DNA from 2 places in the Paenibacillus apis genome. Region 1 is predicted to be linked to the other one. Evidence: riboswitches for the same ligand, from Rfam matches in the RefSeq annotation. Region 1 holds a riboswitch; the other holds the start of a gene.

The links. Region 1 has a riboswitch for cobalamin ahead of KI362_RS24335 (ABC transporter substrate-binding protein). Riboswitches for the same ligand answer to the same signal wherever they lie in the genome.
Region 2: another riboswitch for cobalamin. It lies ahead of KI362_RS19030 (anaerobic ribonucleoside triphosphate reductase); the one in region 1 lies ahead of KI362_RS24335 (ABC transporter substrate-binding protein).

The regions. Positions count from the first base shown of each region.
Region 1 is NZ_BORS01000029.1:5,778-11,855, reverse strand. Features, by position in the region: gene KI362_RS24350 (TIGR03915 family putative DNA repair protein) at 1-409, shown strand, start outside; gene KI362_RS24345 (TRM11 family SAM-dependent methyltransferase) at 415-1,440, shown strand; gene KI362_RS24340 (methyl-accepting chemotaxis protein) at 1,621-3,009, shown strand; cobalamin riboswitch at 3,103-3,308, shown strand; gene KI362_RS24335 (ABC transporter substrate-binding protein) at 3,495-4,511, shown strand; gene KI362_RS24330 (FecCD family ABC transporter permease) at 4,508-5,551, shown strand; gene KI362_RS24325 (ABC transporter ATP-binding protein) at 5,548-6,078, shown strand, end outside.
Region 2 is NZ_BORS01000014.1:54,227-60,304, forward strand. Features, by position in the region: gene KI362_RS19020 (class I SAM-dependent methyltransferase) at 1-380, shown strand, start outside; gene nrdG (anaerobic ribonucleoside-triphosphate reductase activating protein) at 826-1,347, opposite strand; gene KI362_RS19030 (anaerobic ribonucleoside triphosphate reductase) at 1,344-3,320, opposite strand; cobalamin riboswitch at 3,495-3,820, opposite strand; gene KI362_RS19035 (MTH1187 family thiamine-binding protein) at 4,163-4,474, shown strand; gene KI362_RS19040 (hypothetical protein) at 4,488-4,622, shown strand; gene KI362_RS19045 (hypothetical protein) at 4,883-5,224, shown strand; tRNA gene KI362_RS19050 (tRNA-Thr) at 5,721-5,793, shown strand; gene KI362_RS19055 (hypothetical protein) at 6,027-6,078, shown strand, end outside.

The DNA.
Region 1 (6,078 bases):
GGCTGTGCGTCATTTGAAGACGGAAAGCCATGCTTTTATGGGGTTTGTTCGCTTCTCGATCCATGATGATGTACTGGTAGCGGTGATTGAGCCGAAAAATCGGGTGCTTCCCTTGATTGCAGGGCACTTCTGCCAGCGTTTTGCAGGCGATACTTTTTTGATTTATGATAAGAATCATGGCGAGGCCTTGATGTATCGCCATGATGCGCGGCCAGAAGAGAGACTGATGATGCTGAATGCGGACGAAATTTCCATACCGGAAGCTGACGAGAAAGAAGAGGGTTATCGGCGGTTATGGAAGCGATTCTATGATACGGTTGCCATTCAAGAACGTATCAATCACCGCGCTCGTTTATCCCATATGCCCAAGCGGTATTGGGCCCATTTGACGGAAATGCAAGAGGAATGAATCTAATGAAGAGCAGCTTTGAAATAACGGATTATGAATTGGGAGAGCATTGGCGTACAGGAGTCTGCATCTATCCCTATGCTTGCCATGAGAGCGAGCGCGATCTATGCAGGCTGGAACTGTCGTCTTTATTTGAAACAGGTGCAAATCGTACGCTGTTTAGCAGCAGGTTCGAAGCTCGAAGCGGATCGAGGAATTACATTCAGAGTCTCAAGAGAATTGACTCGGATCGGAGCCCGTTTATATCCATGCGGGTCGATATCGGGATGCAGACCCCAACCTTAGAAGAGCTGCTGGAGCAAGTAGGACATCTTACGCTGAACGGGCGCAGCTTCAAGATCATGTATCTGAAATGCGGAGAAATGCGAAGCTATGAGGAACAGCGGGAAATGGAACGCCTTGTTGGCCGGAGAATACGGGGTAAGGCTGAAATGAAGTCGCCTGATCTATTGTTTGGATTGCTTGCTTCTGAAGAGGGATGGCAGCTAGGCATATGCCGGCAGGGGCTTCGCCCTTGGCTTTCTCATAAGCATAAGCCAAGCAATTATTCAACGGGTCTGTCCGCTACCGTCGCCCGCTCTTTAGTCAATATCGCAGTGCCAGAGCTGGAGGGAATCAAGGTGATTGATCCCTGCTGCGGGATGGGCAATGTCATGATCGAGGCCTTATCGATGGGAATTGATATTGTAGGTGTAGATATAAATCCGCTTGCCGTACAAGGTGCGCGGAGAAATCTCAGCTTTTTCGGCCATGACCCTGCTGCTTTGGTGAAGCTTGGGGATATGAACGAAGTGCGTGAACACTATGACGCTGCGATTCTGGATATGCCTTACAATTTATGCTCTGTCCTGCCGGAAGGCGATAAGTTGAGGATGCTGACCCGCTTGGGGCAGATCAGTTCAAGAGCTGTAATTGTAACTACGGAGGAGATTGCAGACTTGCTCCCTGGATGCGGCTTGCATGCTATTGATCATGCATCCCTCGACAAGGGGAGCTTCAGAAGACATATCTGGCTATGTGAGAGGAAATGAGTATTAATTCCGATTCCAGCCGATTAAAAGCTCAAAAACATAACTTATCATGTTATGTTTTTGAGCTTATTTGTTTATTTTCGCTAAAAACTACTCTTTATTCCGCAGAAAATACTGTCTATAGCCAGGTTTCTATTTTATAATGTTAGATAAATTGACATTATAGAACGGAGTGGAGCTATGTTCCGATTTCAATCAGCAGTCAAGAATAAACACGAGGAGGTTTCTCCGGTTTGGGAGAAGATCGCCCGAGAATCGTTAGTTGCTGCGGATCGTCTGCAGGCGGCGGTTAGTGAAGTGGATGAAAGCATGGAGCAGCTTCAAGAGCTGTCGGAGCTTTCTTCTGCACTGGACTTGGGCTTAAAGGCAGGTAGTGAGCGTTCTTTGGAGCAAATGCAGGAAAGCCTGGCTGTGGTCCAGGAGGTCGCTTCCTCCGCACAGCGAATTCAGGATGCGGCTGAACAGCTGCATCTTCGGAGCGACAAGACACTTCAGGAAGCATCGCGTATTACAAAGTCATTAGCTGAGGCTGATGGTACGATCCGCTCGCTGGCAGAATCGCAGCAGTCCATTTCCGGTCCATTGGGTGATCTTGAGAACAATACACATCAGTTAAATAAGCTGTATGAGGAATTAGAGGGAATTGCAGGCGAGGTATCCTTACTCGCTTTAAATGCGTCCATTGAAGCAGCGAGATTGGGAGAGCAGGGCAGAGGCTTCGATGTGGTGGCAAGCCGGATGCGGCAATTGGCTGAACAGAGTACAGCTGCAATCGGCAATTCGGCTCCGTTGTTTCGCCAGATCTCTAATGAAGTATCCCGGGTGAAGGATACGATCAAGCAGGGGCAATCCTCGGCTATGGACGGGGTGGCGTTGTTGAGATCCATGGGGGACGATATTCGATATATTTCCGAGGAGATTGCCTCTGTGAACGAACACGTTGCGGAGACAGGACGTCTCAGCATGGAGCAGTCGGAAATGACTCGTAATATGAAGGTTATGATGCAAGAAGTACATCAGGTGCTTCAAAGCAATATCATCCATGTTGACGGGGCGCTGCAGCGCATGGATTCTCAGCGAGTACATATCTCCCGGCTGAAGTCGGTAGCCGCAGGGCTTCATCTTGCCCAGGATGAGCTCTTATCTTCTCTGGATACTGTTCGGGGAGTTCTTGATCAGCAGGACACAGGATTGACCTCAGCTTATGTGGAGGAGATCGGACAAGCCTTCGCGGACAAGCTGCATGCTGAAGCGGCCAGCGGTCTGTATGAGGAGATGAGTATTGATGCACATCATACAGCGCTAAAGTCTTTGTTAGCCAGGGAAGCTGGGTTGGAGGCGGCCTGGACCAATCGTGCGGACGGAACCTTTGTTGTCTCCATCCCGGAGGCAGGATTGCTGAATGCTAAGGGCAGGGAATGGTTTCGGCAGGCTATGAAGGGAAGTGCTGTCATATCGGATGTATATGTATCGGCGATTACGAAACAGCGCTGTATTACACTATCGGTACCCATCACAAAGGGCGGGGCAGTCGTCGGTGTTCTGGGAGCGGATTTGTCGCTGGGCTAATCAGCGCAGTATTCAGCGCAGGTATTCACAGTATTGTGTCTTTATAGCTTTTCCCCTATAATCCAATAGAGAAAGAAAGGTCTGAACGAGAATCGAATAATATACCTGTTTGGTCCTGAAGCCGACGTTTCGCGTGTGTCTTCGGGTTAAAAGGGAAGCCGGTGGAAGTCCGGCACGGTCCCGCCACTGTAACCAGGGATGAAGCTGCATGAGGCCACTGCAAGCAAGATTGCTTGACGGGAAGGCGAGCATTCATCGGAACCTGGAAGTCAGGAGACCTGCCAGCAGGAAGCAGACGGTCCTTCGAGGAAAGGATAACGTTCTATCAAAGCAAGCGGATTGCCTGTACATGACTCAGGCTTGCTCCGTGCTCTCTTTGAAGACGTGACCCTCCCAACGCGGACGGGTTTTCTTTTTTTTGTCCCGTTTATTCGTGTTCCGGCACTTCTTGACTACATTACAGATTATGGGGGAGAGAACGAATCATGAAGAAATGGACTCAGATGTGGGCGCTGGTACTGTTGGCTCTCGTGATCGCACTGACAGGCTGTGGTGCCAAGGAGAACAATAGTGCCGCGACAAATAACGCAACAAATGCGGTTCAAAATGCTGCAAACGAGACTTCATCCAATACAGCGGATGAACAACCTGCTGACTCATTAAGCACGGAATATCCGTTAACAGTGACCGATGCCTTCGGAGTGGAATTCACCTTCGAATCTGCGCCAGAGCGCATCGTATCTCTTGCGCCTTCCGAGACCGAAGGGTTGTTCGCGCTGGGTCTGGATGAGCAGGTGGTAGGGGTATCCGATAATGATGATTATCCGGAAGCGGTTCAAGACAAGCCGCGGATGGGCGGGTTTCAAATCAATGTTGAAGCTGTCATCGCAGCCCAGCCTGACTTGGTGCTCGCCGGCAACCTGGTTGGTGAGGACGTGGTAAAGAGTCTTAGTGACCTTGGAATCAAGGTGTATCGTTCCAATCCGAAGACGGTGGAGCAGGTCATGGAGAATATCCGTACCGTCGGACAAATCACAGACCGCGGACAAGCCGCAGAGGAAGTTATTGCGGGGATGGAAGCCGAGTTGAAGAAAGTAACCGATGCGGTGCAATCCGTACCGGATGATCAGAAGAAGCAAGTATATATCGAATTTTCGACGGGCTGGACGGTTGGCAAGGGTGAATTCATGGATGAAATGATTACGCTTGCCGGAGGAGTGAACGTGGCTTCCGACATTACCGGCTGGAGCGAAATCAATGAAGAAAACATTATTCAAAAGAATCCGGATGTCATTCTGTATGCGCAAAGTGTAATAGATGAAAAGAATCGCACACTGGCCGAGATCATCAAGTCAAGAGGCGGGTGGGAGCAAATCACGGCGGTGAAGGAAGACCGTATTGTTGGCTTGGATGACAATCTGTTAAGCCGTCCGGGTCCGCGTGTGACTCAAGGCTTGATTCAGGTTGCCGCAGCGATTTATCCGGACCTGATCCAGCCATGAGATCCAAGCTGACCGGCTACGGTATTCTCGGCTTGGGACTGCTGTGCGTTACGCTGGTCATCTGTGTCGGCTTCGGCTCTGTATCCGTGCCTGCACGGGAGATTACCGCGATTCTTGCTCATCGCATTCCGGTGATCGGCAGCATGGTAGAACCGCAATGGAGTGCCGCATCGGAGACGATTGTGATGCAGGTCCGCTTACCGCGGGTGCTGCTGGGACTGTTGGTCGGGTCTACGCTGGCTGTAGCGGGAGCTGCGTTTCAAGGTGTGCTGCGCAATCCGCTTGCAGACCCGTTCACGCTCGGCGTATCCTCCGGATCGGCTGTCGGAGCTGCGGTGCTCATTTTCTTTGGCTGGCAGTTCTCCTGGATCGGCATATTCACGCTTCCGGTCGTTGCCTTTACTACGGGGGCGCTGACACTGGGCATTGTGCTCTGGCTTGCCCGTGAGCAGGGGAAGATTCCTGCGGAAAGCCTGATCCTGTCCGGCGTAGTGATGCAGTCCTTTTTAGGTGCGATTGTGTCGTTCCTGACCGCGATGTCGAAGAAGACGATAAATGAAATTATGTACTGGACAATGGGAAGCTTGAACCTCCGAGGATGGTCGTATACGGCCATCCTGCTTCCATATTTACTGGCAGGCTTGATCTTCCTGTGGAGCCAGGCCCGCTCCTTGAATCTGCTGGCGCTTGGCGAGAAACAAGCGGCTCATTCCGGGCTTCATGTGGAACGGACCAAGCTGCTGACTCTGCTTGTCGCCACATTAATGACGGCAGCTGCTGTATCGGTGTCCGGGGTCATTGGCTTTGTCGGCCTGGTCATTCCCCATATGATCCGTTTGTTCACCGGCTCTGATTACAGATTGATTATTCCGTTATCCGCTCTTGGCGGGGGGATCTTTATGATGTGGAGCGATCTGGCAGCCAGATCACTGCTTGCGCCTACGGAGATTCCACTGGGTGTGATTACAGCATTTATAGGCGCTCCGTTCTTCGGGTATTTGCTGTACCGAAAGAAAAAAGTCAGAGAGAGTGAGTCATGATGCTCGAGGTAAAGCAGGCGTCCAAAGCGTACGGCAAGCAGCAGGCCTTAAAGGATATTGACTGGAAGGTCAAGCGAGGGGAGTTCTGGGGAGTAATCGGACCGAACGGCAGCGGCAAGAGCACGTTGCTGAATTTGCTGTCCGGTACGGAGAGGGCGGACGCCGGGGAAGTCCTTCTCCATGACAAGCCGATCGAATCCTATCGACGTAAAGAACTCTCAAGGCGTCTTGCCGTATTGCAGCAGGATGGCCTTCCTCCCATTTCGTTTACGGTCAGAGAGGTATTGGAAATGGGGCGTTATCCTTTTCAGAACTGGCGAGGAACGGATATGGATGAGCATGCGGAGCATATTCTGGAAGACATTATGCAACGTCTTGACCTGACCTCGCTTGCCGATCGGCCGCTAAGCAGTTTGAGCGGGGGCCAGCGTCAACGGGCTGCCTTGGGCAAGGTAATGGCTCAGCAGCCTGAGATTATTTTACTGGATGAGCCGACTACTTTTCTGGATATTCGCTATCAGCTGCAA
Region 2 (6,078 bases), on a different contig from region 1:
AGGTACGGCGAATTCTCAAGCCGGGAGGTGTGTTCCTTACTCAGCAGGTGGGCGGACAAAACAACCGGGAGCTGTCCCGGTTTCTGCTGGGAGAGGATGCTTCGCATACGGATCCCGGATTCAACCTTTACAATACAGTGCAGGAGCTTGAACAACATGGCTTTTCGATTCTAAAACAGGAGGAATACTTTCCGGAACTGACCTTTCTGGACATCGGGGCGCTTGTGCAATTTGCCAGGATCATAGAGTGGGAATTCCCGGGCTTCACGGTAGAACGTTGTTATCCGCAGCTGATGAGATTACAGAATCGGCTGCAAAGGGACGGAAAAGTCACGAGCCGGGAGCATCGTTTTATGATTACTGCACGTAAGCCGACGTAAGCCAGAGCTTTGAACATAGCAAAAAAAAGCGGTGGGGCTGTCCCAGTAAGTCTCTAAACACAAAAAGCCGGAAGGAAAAGGTGATATTTTCCATTCGGCTTTTTTTGTGTTTGTAGGAAGTGGCCGCGGCGCGAATGCTTTTTGTACGAATTTCCGTATATAACTGCTCCTTGATGCCATCGACTGGAGGAGTTTGAACGATATTTCATACAAATTACCCTCGACCCCTCGCTTCACGGACGCTTTTATACGATATTTCGTTCAAAATCCTGGATTCAGGCGGTGCGGGAGGGATGTTGTGCGACTTTTCATACAAAACTCCGCCATGGAACCGTCCACCGAAGCGAGGGTGGCTGATATTTCGTACAAAAGTCCGGCAACGCTGGGCATTTAATTTGACGACCTTTCGGGACAGCCCTCCGCTTTTTGCTTTATGTTCTGCAATTTATTGAAAGGAGAGCGCCGGCTCCCACAGCACAACTCTGTCTTCCGCCAGGCTGCTCGGAATATCAATGAGCCGTTGATTGGAGCTGCCGCGATAGAGCAGGGAGGGATCCCGAAGCTCCAGAACAAAGCGGCCATCCACCAGTACCTGGCAGCGTGCCAGCAAGCCGTACTCGGCAGCATTTTTATCTGCAATCAATTCCTCGTAGGTATACCCGCTATAAATCCAGATCGGAATCTCTCCAGCCTGGGCGCGCAGCCGATCGATGAAGCCGCTGACCTCAGCCGCAGAGAAGAACGGATCCCCGCCGAGAATCGTCAGCCCGCTGAGTAACGGATTATTCTTAATGTCATTAATAATTTCCTGTTCTTTAACCTCTGTCAATTCCTCGCCATAATCGAAGTTCCAGGTAGCGACGCTGAAGCAGCCTTTACAGTAGTGTCTACAGCCGCTGATAAAGATGGCTGCCCGCAGTCCTTCGCCTTCGTTGATGCTCTCGGGATAGTAGCCGCAGATATTCATGCTTGGTGCTTAACGCGGTCCCGGACCTCTGCTTGCTTGGCTGCATTGAAGCGAGTCTGGTAATCACCGGTCAGGTAGCCGGTTACCCGGCGAAGACGGCGGATATGAACCTCATTCTCGTGCTTTCCGCAGGAAGGGCAGTTCGCTCCGATAATCCCTTCGAATCCGCAAGCCGAGCAGCGGTCGATCGGATGGTTAATGCTGAAATAGCTGACATTTTGGGACAGCGCATATTGAATGATTTTCAGGAAAGCCTCCGGATTGCTGCGGGCGTTACCGTTCAACTCGATATAAGAGATCGCGCCGGCATTACACAATTCGTGGAACTCGGCTTCCAATGAAATCTTCTTGGCTGCGCTGATAGGGTAATAGACCGGAATATGGAACGAATTTGTATAATATTCACGATCGACGATACCCGGAACCTTGCCATACGTTGCACGGTCGCGCTTCGTAAACTTGCCTGACAATCCTTCCGCCGGCGTGGCGAACAGGGTAATATTCAGATTATGAAGATCGCTCTGACGGTCGCAGTAAGCCCGCATAAAGGCGACGATTTCCAGTGCCTTCTTGTAAACTTCCTCGTCTTCGCCATGATGCTTGCCGTACATCGCCTTCATGCATTCCGCCATGCCGATGAATCCGATGGACAAGCTGCCATGCTTGATCAAATCGCGGACCTGATCGTCGGGTGCAAGCTGTTCTCCGCCTTCCCAGACGCCTTCACGCATCATGAAGTCCGAGGCTTTTGCCTTTTGTGAGGCCTGGATTTGGAAGCGATGAAGCAATCCCTCCAGGGCAATATCCATATAATGCTCTAATTCCTTGTAGAAGCCGCGTTCATCGGCTGTCCGGCGGCGTCCAAGCGCGATACCGTGCTCCAGTCCGAGCTTCACCAGGTTCAGCGTATTGAAGGACAGGTTTCCTTTGCCGGACAGATGGTTACGCCCGAATCGATCGCTCAGCACGCGGGTACGGCATCCCATGGTTGCAAATTCAGTGTCCGGGTTAGCGGGATTATAGTAAGCCAAATTGAGCGGGGCATCCAGATTAGCGAAGTTAGGGTAGAGTCTTTTGGCCGAGCATTCTGCCGCCTTCAGGAACAACTCATAGTTCGGTTCGCCCGGATTCTGGTTAACTCCCTGCTTGCACTTGAAGATCTGGATTGGGAATACCGGCGTCTCGCCGTTGCCCAGTCCGCGCATTGTCGCCGTCAGAAGAGCCTGGATAACCAGCTGTCCTTCCGGTGAAGTGCATGTCCCATAGTTGATGCTTGTAAAAGGGATCTGTCCACCGGCCCGGCTGGACATCGTATTCAGGTTATGGACCAGACTCTCTGCGCCCTGCAGCGCCTCAGCCTCGGTCTCTTTCATGGCATATTTGAATGTTCTAGGATATTGTTCTTTCAGGTCGGCACGGCCCATATGGACTTCGCCAAGCTCGTCCGTAAATTCGCCTTCTTCGAAATATTCCAGTCCCTTACGGAAGTATTTACTGAAGGACTTGGCTACATAAGGAGCCAGATCATGATCCAGCTTATTCGCCGATACACCGCCGTATTGGGCATTTTGCTGAGATTGGAAAATAATCGCTACAAGCGCCATCGCGGTCATGATGGAATTCGGCGGACGAACGCTGCCGTTTCCGGTGTTAAAGCCTTCGCGGAGCAGACGCTCGAACGGAATGAAAATGCAGTTGGTTGTTCCAATCGCATATTGATCCAGGTCGTGGACATAAACGACATTATCGCGGATCGCTTGAACAACGCGCGGCGGCATTACAAAATGGTTCGCATACCATTTCGCATATTCACTCCCAAGCTTACTCATTTTGCCGGAGAAGCTCTCCCCGTTCAAATTCGCATTCTCGCGCAGCACTTCAAGATTGCTGGACGAGACAATCTCTTCTCCGAGCTGAATGACCTCATCCAGCATTTGTTCCAAACCGTGACTGGCGTGATTTAATAGTGCCATCCTCATTTCCCTCCGACCCGATAATATAAAAATAAAAAGGCATCTTTTTGACCCCGTATCGATCAAATGATGCCCATTTCCGCAGCTGAACAGCTTGCCATAACGGCAAAGCAATGATGTGTATGTATTCGCGGTTATCGGACACCTTGTCCTGTTCCTCGCAGGGTCATAACGGTGTCAAACTGCAAAGAGGCAGGTCTCCTGGCTTCCGGCCCGTTCGGCGCCTTCCCGCTAAGCGTTACTCACGCATGCTGCAGTGGCATTGCTGCATATAGCATTGCTGCATATAGCATTGCTGCAGATTAGCCGATGGGGCATCAGGACGATGCAGGTTCACTTGGGAATTCATGATTTTCAGCCTTGATCGCATCAAGACCGATTCAAATCGTGTTGCCAAGCTCTCCGGTTACAGTGGCGGGACCGCAGCGGATTTGCACCGCGTTTCCCTATTAAGCTCCGGTAATAGATATTGCCGGAACACCTCTCTGGATACTATATTTGGTTGATGTTTCTAAGAATAGCCCAAGATGTAGTGTTTGTAAACGGACTAATGGCCCACTTCACTATGAAAATCCATTGAAAAAAATGAGAAAGCAAGAGGGATGCGGCGCCGAGAGTTTATGAAGAAATTGTAGAAATATTGGAAACTGTTTCCATGATTATGAGTGATCCATGATTTTAAAATGGACGTTTATATTCGACGAGATTAGATGAGATTATGATGAGATGAAATGAAACGAGATTGGATCAGGTCAGGTTAAATCAGATTAGATGGTATCTGTCCTTGCGTGATACAATGAAGGGAGAAGAAGCAGAGCTTTCAGAAAAGAGGAGGGATTCAAGTGGCCATTGCCGAAGTGACCGTCATTCCGATCGGTACAGGCTCAACCAGTCTCAGCAGCTATGTGGCTGATCTCCAGAAGGTGCTGGAGCAGCAGCCGGGGATTACCTTTACACTGACCTCAATGAGCACCATTATAGAAGGATCGCTGGACGATATTTTCTCCGCCGTCCGTGCCATTCACGAAGCCCCGTTCCATTCCGGAGCCCAGCGGGTATCGACCTCGCTTAAGATTGACGACCGCCGGGATAAGGCAGGCTCGTCCGCCCAGAAGCTGCGTTCGGTTCAGGAGAAGCTGGGGGAGTTGGGCTAGTGTAGCCCAGCTGGTGGAAAAAAAAGTACATTGGAGCGAAAAAATAAGGAAAGATTTTCACAAAAAAAGAACAGTTGCGAAAATCTGGTATAGTCATTTGGGAATAGAAAAAATCAAAGATGGCTCATACTTGAATTGCCCATTATGAGCATAATGAGAATAAAATGGCTGTATTTATTTTAACCTAATGACACATCAAGACTCAAGCAGGGCGTGGCCTCCGAGGTTTTTGGGGCCGCGTTTTTTAGTACAGTGTTTCAAGCTCCTGTCATACATCGCAGCTCATTGCTCTAGAGGAGGGAATACATAATACGACGTAATCTGCTATAAAGAAAAATATGATTATGTCGAAATAATAATAGAAAAATGGAATCTCGTTTTTATACAACAAGGAAAGGGGGAGAGTGCGTGATTTTTTGGAGAGGCTTAGGCTTTTTAAGTATTTTCATTCCAGCGGCGGTTTTTGCTGTAATCACCATTGTTTTCAATCTATTTGAGTTTGACACTTCTAGGATTGATGCTCAGCTGCCACTGGCCTTCAGCCTAATTGTTGGAGGAGTTATCGTGTGGCATTTAGGGAAGAAGCTTAACGCTGACTCGAACAAAGTGCTGGTTGATCAAGAGACGGGGCAACAATATCGATTGGGAGTTCTGCATAGCTTTTATTTTATTCCTATGCAAAACTGGGGGCTGATTGGATTGATTGGAGGCTTTATATTGACAATTAATTCTATATTTAGACTTTTTTGAATGGAAGGATTTGCGCGAAATATCGTATAAGTCCTGCCTGATTACCTTGAAAAAGCACCTTTTATACGAAATATCGGATAAACTACGGCCAATTCTGCACATAATGTAGAGGCATGTACGAAATATCGTACAAATTCGGCCCGATTTCACCTAGAATGAAGAATTTTATACGATAAACCATACAAAACATAATCGTTTACCGTATGAATTTATGGATTTGTACGAAATTTCGTATAGATGTTCCAGCCTCTTCAACAGAAAATGGGGGTGGGATACCGGATCGATTCTGATCGCCCTGTCCCATAGGAGCTGTGGTCCCGAACAATTATAGGGCGATATTATCGCGGTAACCGGAATGATCCCAATGATCCCAATGATCACAGTCCTGGCGTAGTCCGAAAGGATTTTGCGACATATCCATGTTTTGATCCACGTTTTGAGGCTTGCAAAATTCTAAAAACGAGTTATAATAATTTTCGTTCACTTTTAGTGAAACGCTGGTGTAGCTCAGCTGGTAGAGCAACGCATTCGTAATGCGTAGGTCGGGGGTTCGAATCCCTTCACCAGCATACTTGATAATGCAAGCGTGACGCGGCTTCCGAGGTTTTCGGGGGCTGCGTTTTTGTATACATTATGCGGGGCTTCTAACATTCTTCTCTTTACCTTCGGGAGGGAGCCTTTTACTTTCATTATAGATTTAATGATTCTTAGTCTTCAGCCCCTCACTAAAATGACCTTCAATGAATAAAATATGTTGCGGTAATATTGATCACTACGGTTCATTGTTACGGGGGAAGAAAGAATGGCCACTCGAACCCAAAAAAATAAGCGGACTAAGCAGATACAGAAAAACA